DNA from 3 places in the Streptomyces sp. NPDC006012 genome. Region 2 is predicted to be linked to each of the others. Evidence: riboswitches for the same ligand, from Rfam matches in the RefSeq annotation. Region 2 holds a riboswitch; each other region holds the start of a gene.
The links. A riboswitch is a leader RNA that binds a small molecule or an ion and turns the genes downstream of it on or off. The one in region 2 is predicted to bind cyclic di-AMP.
Positions count from the first base shown of each region.

Region 1: linked by a shared signal. The riboswitch ahead of ACFYPJ_RS33480 (M23 family metallopeptidase) and the one ahead of ACFYPJ_RS13495 (C40 family peptidase) in region 2 are both predicted to bind cyclic di-AMP.
Region 3: linked by a shared signal. The riboswitch ahead of ACFYPJ_RS08500 (NlpC/P60 family protein) and the one ahead of ACFYPJ_RS13495 (C40 family peptidase) in region 2 are both predicted to bind cyclic di-AMP.

Region 1 is NZ_JBIAIE010000029.1:79,036-83,192, forward strand. Features, by position in the region: gene ACFYPJ_RS33465 (DHA2 family efflux MFS transporter permease subunit) at 1-154, shown strand, start outside; gene ACFYPJ_RS33470 (dihydrofolate reductase family protein) at 394-1,530, shown strand; tRNA gene ACFYPJ_RS33475 (tRNA-Met) at 1,660-1,733, shown strand; cyclic di-AMP (ydaO/yuaA leader) riboswitch at 2,079-2,238, shown strand; gene ACFYPJ_RS33480 (M23 family metallopeptidase) at 2,246-3,289, shown strand; gene ACFYPJ_RS33485 (aldo/keto reductase) at 3,418-4,157, shown strand, end outside.
Region 2 is NZ_JBIAIE010000006.1:9,875-14,031, forward strand. Features, by position in the region: gene ACFYPJ_RS13475 (8-amino-7-oxononanoate synthase) at 1-53, shown strand, start outside; gene ACFYPJ_RS13480 (DUF397 domain-containing protein) at 136-360, opposite strand; gene ACFYPJ_RS13485 (helix-turn-helix domain-containing protein) at 370-1,230, opposite strand; gene ACFYPJ_RS13490 (ATP-binding protein) at 1,444-1,902, shown strand; gene ACFYPJ_RS13495 (C40 family peptidase) at 2,182-2,655, opposite strand; cyclic di-AMP (ydaO/yuaA leader) riboswitch at 2,659-2,869, opposite strand; gene ACFYPJ_RS13500 (hypothetical protein) at 3,209-3,517, opposite strand; gene ACFYPJ_RS13505 (ATP-dependent Clp protease proteolytic subunit) at 3,525-4,157, opposite strand.
Region 3 is NZ_JBIAIE010000003.1:343,837-347,993, forward strand. Features, by position in the region: gene ACFYPJ_RS08495 (DUF2231 domain-containing protein) at 1-269, opposite strand, end outside; gene ACFYPJ_RS08500 (NlpC/P60 family protein) at 580-1,764, opposite strand; cyclic di-AMP (ydaO/yuaA leader) riboswitch at 1,773-1,945, opposite strand; gene ACFYPJ_RS08505 (ATP-dependent DNA helicase) at 2,407-4,157, shown strand, end outside.

The sequences.
Region 1 (4,157 bases), on a different contig from region 2:
GCTGTGCGCCTCCGTGGGGACGGCGCTGCTCACGGTGGTGCTGGGCGCCGCAGGACCGGACCCGGCGGGTTTCCGGATCGCGTACGCCGTCGCGGCGGGCCTGCTCGCCCTGGCACTGCTGCCCGCGCGGCTGCTGCCGGGCCGGCGGCGGTGACCGCGTCCCGGCCGGCGTCCCCGGAACATCCCTGACGAAGCCCCTGACCGCACCCGCGACGGCCGCGCCCGCAGACCGCCCGCCGGCCCGTGTAATTTTGCTTCACCTTTGAAGCAAGCCCGTAGTCGAGCAAGCCACGAGTTCAGCAAGCCCGACTCGTACGCCGTCCACCCGCACCCCGGTGCCTCGCCGCCCGGACCGGCCGCCCCGCCCGCACGTCTCCCCACTGGAGTACGCAGATGCCCTTCCCGCACGTCCTGCTGTCCGCCGCCGTCTCCCTCGACGGCTGTCTGGACGACACCGGCCCGGAGCGGCTCATGCTCTCCTCTCCGGCCGACTTCGACCGGGTCGACGCGGTGCGGGCGTCCGCCGACGCGATCCTGATCGGCGCGGGCACGATCCGCGCCGACAACCCCCGGCTCCTGGTCAACGCGGCCGAACGGCGGGCCGCCCGGCTCGCGGCCGGCCGTCCGGAGTACCCGCTCAAGGTCACGGTCAGCGGTTCGGGCGACCTCGACCCGGACGCCAGGTTCTGGCACACCGGCGGCGAGAAGGTCCTCTTCACGACGGACGGGGGCGCCGAGCGGGCGCTGCGCGCCGGACTCGCGGCCGACGTCGTCCCGCTGGGCCCCGGCCCCGGCATCGACTGGCGGGCGCTCCTTGGGCACCTGTACGAGGAGCGCGGGGTGCGGCGGCTGATGGTCGAGGGCGGCGGGACCGTTCACACCCAGTTGCTGGGGCAGGGTCTCGCCGACGAACTCCAGCTCGTCGTCGCGCCGCTGCTGGTCGGGGCCCCCGGGGCGCCCCGGCTGTTCGGGCCGGGGGAGTACCAGCGCGGACGCCTCAGGCTGCTGGAGACCCGGCGGATCGACGACGTCGTCCTGCTGCGGTACGAGCCGACCGCGCCCGGAACCGGCGGGACGGCCGCCGCCGCGGACCGGCACTGGATGCGGATCGCCTGCGAGCTGGCGGCGCTGTGCCCGCCCTCGCGGACCGCGTTCAGCGTGGGCGCGGTGGTGGTGGCCGCGGACGGTACGGAGCTGGCCCGCGGGTTCTCCCGGGAGGCGGACGACTCCGTGGTCCACGCGGAGGAGGCCGCGCTCGCCAAGATCGACCCGGCGGATCCGCGGCTGGCCTCGGCCACCGTCTACAGCAGCCTGGAACCGTGCGCCCGCCGGGCCTCCCGCCCCGCGCCCTGCGCCCGGCTGATCCTGGACGCGGGGGTACGACGGGTGGTCACCGCCTGGCGGGAGCCCGACACGTTCGTCGCGGGTGCCGACGGGAGCGGGCTGCTGACGGCCGCGGGCGTCGACGTCGTCGTACTGCCCGAGTACGAGGCGGCGGCCAAGGAACCGAACCGACATCTGCTCGACTGAGCGGGAACCGCACGGCTTCTCCCGCTCGCCTGAGCGGGAACCGCACCGGCTCCCGCTCGACCGGGCGGGAGCCGTACCGGCGTGCGTGCGTTTGCTGTCCTGCGCATGGCGTATAGTTGTCATCACCGACGCGGGGTGGAGCAGCTCGGTAGCTCGCTGGGCTCATAACCCAGAGGTCGCAGGTTCAAATCCTGTCCCCGCTACTGAAGGCTCAGGGCCGGAATCCAGTTCCAAGGATTCCGGCCCTGAGTTTTTTTGCGGTCCCGCACATCGTATTCAGCGGTCTCGTACATCGCCCCTTGGTCATTGTCACGGCGGGTGATCGGGCGAACCCCCTCCGCATAACAACTGAAACTCCGTCAGGTCCGCTCGGGTTTCAGATTTTTGATGCAGCCGAGGTCAAGTCGCCCGTTTTTCGCCGCGCATGACCGGTAAGTCCGCACCGGATTGCGTTAAGGATCAAGCTGAACGGCTTGGAATCTGGCCGCCGGGTCTATTAACGTTCGATAACGCAGCGCGGTCGTCCCAGCCGTCACCCGAGACGGCTCCGTGCTCACGCGCCGAATCTCGTAAGGGAACCGGGGAACCACCATCTTGGGGTGAATCGCGCGGACACCACCGTGGAGACACGGCCGGTACAAGCGCGTAGGAGACCTTCCTGCTCCGAACCCGTCAGCTAACCCGGTAGGCGGAGGAAGGAAAGGAGTACGCCTGCGTGGCGTCCAATCGGCCTGCCCCAGAAGCCCCGTTCACGCCGAGCCAGTACGGCACCGAGACCTTTGCCTACGGCGGCTACTGCGCCGACGAGGCCCAGGGCACCTGGGGGGAATGGAACCCCACCGAGGACTCCGTCCGCCCGATACGCGGCCGGCACCGCGTCGCCAAGCAGCGCGGCGGACTCGCCCGTAGCTCCACGGTCCTCGGCGTCGGCGTCATCGCCGCCGTCGGCGCGGGCGGCATGGCCAGCGCCAACACCGGCAAGCCCCCGGTGTCCATCTCCATGCCGGACCTGCCCTCCGTCGGCTCCCTGCTCGGCGACGACTCGTCCTCGCACGCCCCCAAGGGCTCCACGACCGCACTGAGCCGCGTCGGCGTGACCGAGGCCGACACCGCCGACGGCACCGCCGACGCCGGCGAGGCGCTGCGCCACCGCATCATGGCCCAGGCCGAGCAGCAGCAGGGCCAGGCCGACACCAAGGCCGTCGCCGCCGCCGTGTCCGCCGCCGACAAGCAGGTCGCCGCAGCGGCCGCCAAGGCGGAGAAGGATGCCGCGGCCAAGGCCGCCGCCGCCAAGGAGAAGGCGGAGGCCGCCGCCAAGAAGAAGGCCGAGGAGGAGCGCCTGGCCGCGCTGGCCAAGCAGTTCACGCTGCCGACCCCCTCGTACACGCTCACCGGCACCTTCGGCCAGCCGGGCTCCATGTGGTCCTCCGGCTACCACACCGGCCTCGACTTCGCCGCTCCCACGGGCGCGCTGATCAAGGCCGTCCACAGTGGCACGATCACCGAGGCGGGCTGGGCCGGCTCCTACGGCTACCGCACGATCCTCACCCTCGACGACGGCACCGAACTCTGGTTCTGCCACCAGTCCTCGATCAATGTGAGCGTCGGACAGAAGGTCACCACCGGGGACTTCATCGGCCGCGTGGGAGCCACCGGCAACGTCACCGGCCCGCACCTCCACCTGGAGGTCCACCCGGGCGGCCAGTCCAGCGGCATCGACCCGATGGCCTGGCTGCGCGACAAGGGCCTCACCCCCTGACCCACCCCTGATCCCCGGCGGTCCTGACGGCATCCCCCCGACGCCAGGGCTGCCGGTCAGGTGTTTTTACGGGGTCTTTGCGTCCGTCGGCGGAATGGTGACCTCCGGCGAGTGCGTTGATGATGACCATGACTTCCCTACACAGACTCGGCTCCTCCGACCTGGAGATCTTCCCGCTCGTCCTCGGCGGCAACGTCTTCGGCTGGACCGCCGACGAACCGACGTCCTTCGCCGTCCTGGACGCCTTCACCGAGGCCGGCGGCAACCTCATCGACACCGCCGACACGTACTCGTCGTGGATCGAGGGGAACAAGGGCGGCGAGTCCGAGTCGGTCATCGGCAACTGGATCACCGCACGCGGTAACCGTGCGGACGTCCTGATCGCCACCAAGGTCGGCCAGCATCCCGAATTCCAGGGACTGTCCGCGGCCAACATCAAGGCCGCGGCGGACGCCTCGCTGCGGCGTCTGCAGACCGACCACATCGACCTCTACTACACGCACTTCGACCAGCCGGACGTGCCGGTCGAGGAGATCATCGGCGCGCTCGACGAACTGGTGCGGGCCGGCAAGGTGCGGCACATCGCCGCGTCCAACATCAGCGCGGAGCGGCTCCAGGAGTCCCTGGACTTCTCCGACCGCGAGGGACTGGCCCGGTACGTGGCGCTCCAGCCCCACTACAACCTGGTCTCGCGCGACACCTACGAGGGTCCCCTGCAGGACGTCGCCGCCCGCGCCGGGCTCGGGGTCCTGCCGTACTACGGCCTGGCCGCCGGCTTCCTCACGGGCAAGTACCGCCCCGGTGCGACCGTGGACAGCGGGCGTGGCGGGAACCTGGCCGAGCTAGCGGAGACCGAGCGCGGCCGGCG
Region 2 (4,157 bases):
CCGGGGCGGAGATCGCATGCGCTGTCCGGGTGATCGGCGAGGCGCGACCATGAGTCGGCGTGACACGGCCGTGCTCCGCCAGGGCGGAAACGATCGGAAGCGGTCAGGAACTGATCGGACAGTGGGGTGCGGGGATCAACGCAGCGCGGCGACGAAACCAGCCCAGCTCCCGGGGGAGAAGAGCAGCGCGGGTCCGGTCGGGTCCTTGGAGTCGCGCACGGCGAGCAGCCCGGTCCAGGGACCGGAGCACGGCCGGGCCGTCTCCACGCAGTTGTTGGCTCCCGTGCTGTAGCTGCTGCGCAGCCAGTGCACAGCGGAGAGTTCGGAAGCGGAAGGTACGTTCCGAGGCAGTGCGGTCATGGTGCCTCCTTACGCGCCGTCACCTATCCCGGCGATGTAATCCAACGAGTCCTCGGGTGAAAGAGCGTGGAACTGAAGGGTGTTGAAGGCCTCTGTGTATGCCTGGAGGTCTTCTTTCCGTTCGAGGTAGAGGCTACTCGTCAAATGGTCGAGAACAACAACATCCAGATCAGATGTGTTCGGAAATGAGAAGATAACGAAAGGGCCGGTGATGCCGATGTGTGCTCCGGCGGCGAGCGGCAGCACCTGAAGCCTGACCTGGGGCAGGCGTGCCGCCTCCATGAGCCGTTCCAACTGCCGGGCCATGACGTCCGGACCGCCGACCTCGCGGCGCAGCACTGCCTCGTCCAGGACGGCGCTCAGCTCCAGTGGCGGCTGCGAGCGCAGCACGTCCTGCCGGGCGAGCCGCACCTCCACCAGCGTGTCCAGCCGGTCCTCGGCGAGGCCCTCCACCGCGGCCCGGGTCACCGCACGGGCGTACTCGGGCGTCTGCAGCAACCCCGGGACCACCGCCGTCTCCAGCGTGCGCATCCGGCTGGCCTGCGACTCCAGGCTGATGAAGTCCCGGTAGGTGGGCGGCAGTACCCCGCGGTAGGCATGCCACCAGTGGTGCCGGCCGCCGGCGTCCTCGGATCCCGCCAGAATCAGGAGCAACTCGCGCAACTGGATGTCCGTCACGCCGTAGGCATCGAGCAATAAGCGCACGTCGGTCGGCTTCACGCCGCTGGCGCCCGTCTCGACGCGACTCACCTTCGACTGGTGCCAGCCCACCAGTCGGGCCGCCTCACCGCTCGTGAGACCCGTGCCGGTGCGCAGGGCGCGCAGTTCGGCGCCCAGTTTCCTGCGGCGCACCGCGGGACCGTTCTGCATGGGCTACTCCTTACTCCTTCCGAGCCGCCCAAATACGGTCTGCCGTCGCAGAGTTCACCGCTTCGAGCGACAGATATATGCATATCTTGGTGGATCGCCCCTCGTGACCGGCGCAATAATGGCAGTCTGGCGACGAAGCACCAGTCCGGGACCGTACTCGAACCATCCGCTCCATGTCGGACTGCGGTCCCGTGGGAAAGGGGCGAGATCGCCATGGCAGACCATCTGGAAGCATCCGTCACTCTGCCGAGCGACCCCGCCTCGGTCTCCGCCGCCCGCTCCCATGTGATGGGCACCCTCGCGGAGTGGGGCATGGCGCCGGACACGGACATCGGCGACACGGTCCGGCTCATCGTCTCCGAACTCGCCACCAACGCCGTACAGCACACTTTCGGCCAGTCGCCCACCTTCACGGTGGACCTGGTGTTCGACCGGGACCGACGCCTGCGCATCGGTGTCACCGACAGCCATCCGCGTTTCCCGAAGAGACTTCCCGCGGCCGTTCAGCAGGACAACGGCCGCGGCATGGTCATCATCCGCTGGCTCACCGCCGAATGCGGCGGCAAGCTGCACGTCCGCCCCACCCGCGAGGGCGGCAAGACCATCTCCGTCGAGTTGCCCTGTACCGTGCCGGCCCAGCCGGTGACGGCGGTGGGGCAGCAGGAACCGTAGCGTTCACGCCTGTGGCGGGCAGGGGCTTCACGCCAAGACGGAGCCGGCGGAACGCGGCGAGCACCGGGGCGGCAGACGTTTTCGGCCGCCGGGAGCGTGCCGAGCCACCGCGGCGCGAACCCCGGGTCGCGCGGGCCCGCGCCGTGGGCGCAGGGCCGGCCCTGACGACTCTCGGCGCGGCCCTGCCCTCGGAGCGCCTGCTGCCGTGATGCCCGGTCAGACGTAAGCGGGCGCCGCAGAGATGACGGCACATCAGGGCCCGGCATCCCCTCCGGCCGGTCAGTTCACCCGTCCATACCAGACCCTCCTGGTCCAGATCTTCTCCAGCCGGACCACGTCCCCGGTCTTCGGAGCGTGCCAGATCTTCCCTTTGCCGGCGTAGATGCCGACGTGGTAGACGCCGAAACCCGAATGGAAGAACACGAGGTCTCCGGCCTTGCGGTTCTTGACCGAGATGTGGCGCGTCTTGTTGTACTGCTGGGCCGCCGTACGCGGCAGGGCCTTGCCCGCCTTCTTGAACGAGTACAGCGTGAGCCCGGAGCAGTCGAACCTGCGCGGGCCGGTGGCTCCCCACTTGTACGGGGCACCCTTCTTGGATGCCGCGACCTTGAGGGCTCTGGCTCCCATGGCGGCGGCCTCTGCCTCGGGTGCCAGGCCAGGGGCCACGATCGAGCCGCCCACGGCGGCGAGGGTGAGCGCCGAGGCCGTACCGGCCCGCGCCATCAGCGATGGGACACGATTGAGCGCAGTCATGCGCAACCCTTCGTCAGCCGCCTGTGAAGGATGACCTGTCGGATTCGGGCTGGCGAAGTTGCCCGGCCGTGTCGCCACGGCTTCACCCCAAGGGCTGCTCGGAACGGACCCGCGTCCGCTCCGGCGACCCGTCTTGCCTGGGTCCTCCACTCCTGCCGATCCACTCCTGTCGACCGGGCATCCGGGCGGCGGCAGGACTCGGCGTCCGCCCGGACCGCCCCGCCGCGGTGGCGGGGGCTTGTCGTCAGACAGGGATCTTCACTCACAACTGTCGGAAAATCCCAATGGAATCGGCGACGTGTGTCTTTGCTCATCACTCACCCGTTTGGGCGGACGGTGGTCCATTTCGTCCGTGGCCGAAACGCCGACGAGCCCTCGGACCAGCACGGGAGCGCTTCGGCGGCGCTGTCTGCCTCGCGCCCCGTGCAACCGTCCCGGTCCCGAAAAGAGGCACCCCTCTACACCGAACAGGGGTAAGCCGGTTGGGCCGTTTCATCCGGGCCCCAGGCGTTTCGCCGGCTCGGCTGACCACGGGGGCCCGGGGAGCCCCGGATCACCTCCTGTCGTCCGGCGGCAGGACCACCCGGGCGCTGCGGCGCTCGCCGTCCAGCACCCGCAGCGCCCGCGCCAGCGTGGCCGCGTGCAGCTCGGTCTCGCCCCGCCGGTGCATCAGGGCCAGCGCGTCCCGCAGTTCGACCGCCGTGCGCGCCAGCGCCTGGGCGGCCCGCAGCGCGGGGTAGGTGTCCGCGCCGTGCGCCGGGTTGATCCGGCCCAGCAGGTCGACCGCTCGGAGGTAACGGTCGATCAGTTCGCCCTCGGCGCGGGTCAGGGAGGGCAGCGGCGGCAGCTCCGGCGGCAGCACCCGCGGCTCACCCGGCGTCCGGCGTGCGCGCGGCCCCGCGGCTGTGGACGATGCGGTCCACCAGTCCGTACTGCACCGCGCCTCGGGCGTCCAGGACCAGATCCCGTTCCAGGTCCGCGTGGACCTGCTCCGGGGTGCGTCCGGTGTGGCGGGTCAGCAGCTGCTCCTGGAGGGCGCGGACGCGGGTCAGTTCCCCGGCCTCGATGAGGAGGTCGCTGGGCTGCCCGTGCGCCGGCTGGGGCAGCGACGGCTGCTGGAGCAGCAGCCGCGCGCCCGGCAGGGCGAGCCGCTTGCCGGGTGCGCCGGCCGCGAGCAGCACGGCCGCCGAGGCGCCGGCCTGCCCCAGGCAGACGGTCTCCACGTCGCAGGTGAGGTACTGCATGGTGTCGTAGATCGCCGTCATCGCGCTGAACGAGCCGCCGGGGGAATTGACGTACAGCGAGATGTCCCGGTCCGGCGCGTCGTGTTCGAGGTGCATGAGCTGCGCCGTCACGTCGTTCGCCGCGGCGTCGTCGATCGGCGTGCCCAGCAGGACGATCCGTTCCTGGAGGAGTTTCGAGTACGGATCGAGCGTGCGCAGGCCGTTTCCGGTGCGCTCGGTGAACTCGGGCAGGACGTGGCGGGCGGACGGTCGGATCAT
Region 3 (4,157 bases), on a different contig from region 2:
GCCCACGGCAGCAGCCCGTCACCCAGCTCGGTGTGCCGCCGCACCAGGGCGTCGCTCTCCACGTGCCGTTCCAGCCACTCGCCCGCCTGCGTCGTCAATGGCACGCTGACCAGGGCGAGGAGCGCCAGCAGTGGCAGCAGCGGCCCCAACCTTCGGGCGGCGCGCGGCCACACTGCCGCCGCCACCAGGGCCAGTGCCGCGAGAGGTACCAGCACGACGACTACGTGGACCAGCAGGACATGGGCGGGCAGGCCGTTGATCAGGGTCATCGAGGCGCTCCTGAGCGGGATAGGGGGCGCCAGCGTGGCACGGGAAACTCTCAGCTTCTTCTCAACACCGCCCCCGGCCGCAGCCCCCGCTCCCAGCTCCCGGCTCAGTCCGGTGCGGGCCCACACGGGACCGGGCCGGTGCCGACCGGCGCCGGACAGGCGTGACGCGGACCCACACGGGACCAGGCCGTGCCGGCAGGCGCGGGATCAGCATGACCCGAGCCCCCGCGAGGTCAGCATGACTGGGGCCCGCACGGGATCACCATGATGTGGGCCCGCGCGGATCGGTTCGACGCGGGCCCGCGCGGCGTCAGGCCGGTCGCACCACGCTGTGGATGATCGAATCGCCGCCGTAGTAGATCGACTCCTCGCGGACGTAGGCGCCCGGCTTCGGGGCGTGGATCATCATCCCGTTGCCGATGTATATGCCTACGTGGCTGATGTCGTCGTAGAAGAAGACCAGGTCACCGGGTTGGGCATCGGCGACGGAGACCGTGGTGCCGGCGTCGACCTGGCTGTAGGTGGTGCGCGGCAGGCTGACGCCCGCGGCCTTCCAGGCGGCCTGGGTGAGCCCCGAGCAGTCGTAGGAGCCCGGACCGGTGGCACCCCAGACGTACGGCTTGCCGATCTGCGCGCGGGCGAAGTCGATCGCCTTCTGGGCCTTGGTGGCGTACGAGGAGCCACCCGACGAGGACGACGAGGACGACGAGGAAGAGGAGGAAGAGGAGGAGGACGACGACGAGGACGATGACGAGTCCGTGGTCGACGACGATTCCTTCTTCTGCTGTGCCGCCTGCTGCTTGGCCAGCTCCGCCGCCTTCCGCGCGGCCTCCTCCTGCCGGCGCTTCTCGATCTCGGCGAGCCGCTTCTTCTCCTCCGCCGTCAGCTTGGTCAGCAGCTCGCGCGCGGTGGAGAGCTTCGTCTGGACGGTGGCTTTGGCGGTCTTGAGTTCGTCCTGCGACTTTGTGAGCGTTTCGAGGCTTTTCGTGGCCTCCCGCCGCTTCTTCATCGTCGCTGACTGCTCGGTGACGTAGTCGTCGACCACGGTCTTCTGGCGGGCGGTCAGCCGGTCCATCAGCTGGGTCTGGTCGAAGTAGTCCTGCGGGTTGTCGGCGAGCAGGAGCGAGGTGGAGTCGGGGACGGAGGCTCCGGTGCGGTACTGCGCGGCGGCGAACGAGCCGAGTTCGTCACGGGCCTTGTTGAGCCGGTCCGTGCGGCGGGCGACGTCGTCCAGGAGGGTGTCGACGCGCTTGCGCTGTTCGCCGGTCTGCTCCTTGGCCGCGTTGTAGTGCTCGGTTGCCGATTCGGCCTGCCGGTACAGGTCGTCGACCTTCTTCTGCACCTCCTCCACGCTCGGCTTGTCGCCGTCGGAGGGGGTGGCGACGGCCGACTGGGAGAGCAGGGCTACGGAGGCGAGGGCGGCGGTGGCGAGGGCGGGGGTGCGTATGCCTGCTACGCGCGTACCCGCGGAGCGCGGCTTGCGGTGCGACGCCAAGAGAGGCGACTCCTTCCGTGTTCCGCCTACCGAGTTAGCTGTCGGGTTCGGGCGGGTGGTTCGGAAGGTTTGCCCTACGGCCGTTCCCCGGAGAGGGGTTGGGCCGATTCACCCCAAGGTCGGTGTGGGTCCCCGGCTCCCGCGTGCCACGGGGACACGCCGGACTCGGCGGAGGCCGCACGGCCCGGCGAGGCTCGCCGGTGGGGGTCGTACGGCCTGCCCGGCACGCTAGCCAACTCGTGTGGCCCCTGTGAAGGTTGGTGGGTGATATGCCCGATACATTTTCGTGACCCGGCGGTGAGTTTCCTCCAGGGTGACCAGGTGGTTCCGGTCGGTGAGCGGATTGGGCGCGGATGTGACTGTTTGGTTCTCGGTCCGGGATCGCGGCCGGGCGGAACGGTCACGCTTTTGGGGCGACCTGGGGTGAACCGCGGTCGGCCCTGGGTGACGTCGTGGGATCGGCCCGCGATCGTCCCGGGGGCCGGTCCGGGCCGGTCCGGGCCAGTCCGGGCCGGGACCGGACCTGGGGGCGGCGGGACGGCGGGACGGCGGAGCGGCAGCGGCGAAGTTCTGCGAGCGGCACCGGTCATGTTCTCGGGTCGGCGGCGGGTTGTCAGTGGGGCGCCCTAGACTCGGAGAGCGATGAGCAGCCTCTTTGACGACAGCTTCCTGGCGGACCTCCAGGCCCCCCGCGGGCCGGAGGAGGAGCCCCCGCCGCCCGCGGACGAGCACGCTCCGGAGCAGGTTCCGGACGATCTGTTCGGCGGGAAGTTCGACGTGCCCCCGGACCCGGACGCCTACTACGGGGACGGCGCCCCCCGGCCGGTCATCGACCCGGCCGCACTCCTGCACGGGCTGAACGACAACCAGCGCGCCGCCGTCGTGCACTCCGGCTCCCCGCTGCTCATCGTGGCCGGCGCCGGCTCCGGCAAGACCCGTGTGCTGACGCACCGCATCGCCCACCTGCTGGCGGAGCGCAAGGTGCATCCCGGGCAGATCCTCGCGATCACCTTCACCAACAAGGCCGCGGGCGAGATGAAGGAGCGCGTGGAACAACTCGTCGGCCCGCGCGCGAACGCGATGTGGGTGATGACCTTCCACAGCGCGTGCGTGCGCATCCTGCGCCGCGAGAGCAAGCGCCTCGGCTTCACCTCGTCCTTCTCGATCTACGACGCCGCCGACTCCAAGCGCCTGATGGCCCTGGTCTGCCGCGACCTGGACCTCGACCCGAAGCGCTTCCCGCCGAAGGCATTCAGCGCCAAGATCAGCAACCTGAAGAACGAACTGATCGACGAGGAGGACTACGCCGCCGAGGTGGCCGGGGGCGCCTCCCAGCCGGAGTCCGGGGGGAGCTTCGAGAAGACCCTCGCCCAGGCGTACGCTCTCTACCAGTCGCGGCTGCGCGAGGCCAACGCCCTCGATTTCGACGACCTGATCATGACGACGGTCAACCTGCTGCGCGCGTTCCCGGACGTCGCCGAGCACTACCGGCGCCGCTTCCGCCACGTCCTCGTGGACGAGTACCAGGACACCAACCACGCTCAGTACGCACTCGTGCGCGAACTCGTCGGGACCGCCGAGCGCCCGGTGGACGTGCCCGAGCAGGAGCACGACCTGCCGCCCGCCGAACTGTGCGTGGTGGGTGACGCCGACCAGTCGATCTACGCCTTCCGCGGTGCGACCATCCGCAACATCCTCCAGTTCGAGGAGGACTACCCGGACGCGACGACGATCCTCCTGGAGCAGAACTACCGCTCCACGCAGACGATCCTGTCCGCCGCCAACGCCGTCATCGAGCGCAACGAGTCCCGCCGCCCCAAGAACCTGTGGACCAACGCGGGCGCGGGCGCCACCATCACCGGGTATGTCGCGGACACCGAACACGACGAGGCGCAGTTCGTCGCCGACGAGATAGACCGGCTGACCGACGCGGGCGAGGCCAAGTCCGGCGACGTCGCCGTCTTCTACCGCACCAACGCCCAGTCCCGTGTCTTCGAAGAGGTCTTCATCCGCGTCGGCCTGCCCTACAAGGTCGTCGGCGGCGTCCGCTTCTACGAACGCAAGGAGGTCCGGGACGTCCTCGCCTACCTGCGGGTGCTGGCCAACCCGGAGGACTCCGTCCCGCTGCGCCGCATCCTGAACGTGCCCAAGCGCGGCATCGGCGACCGCGCCGAGGCGATGGTCGACGCGCTCGCCCAGCGCGAGAAGATCAGCTTCTCGCAGGCGCTGCGCCGGGTGGACGAGGCGTACGGCATGGCCGCGCGGTCGACCAACGCCATCAAGCGGTTCAACGTGCTGATGGAGGAGCTGCGGACGATCGTCGAGTCAGGAGCGGGACCGGCGACCGTCCTGGAAGCGGTGCTCGAACGCACGGGCTACCTCGCCGAGTTGCA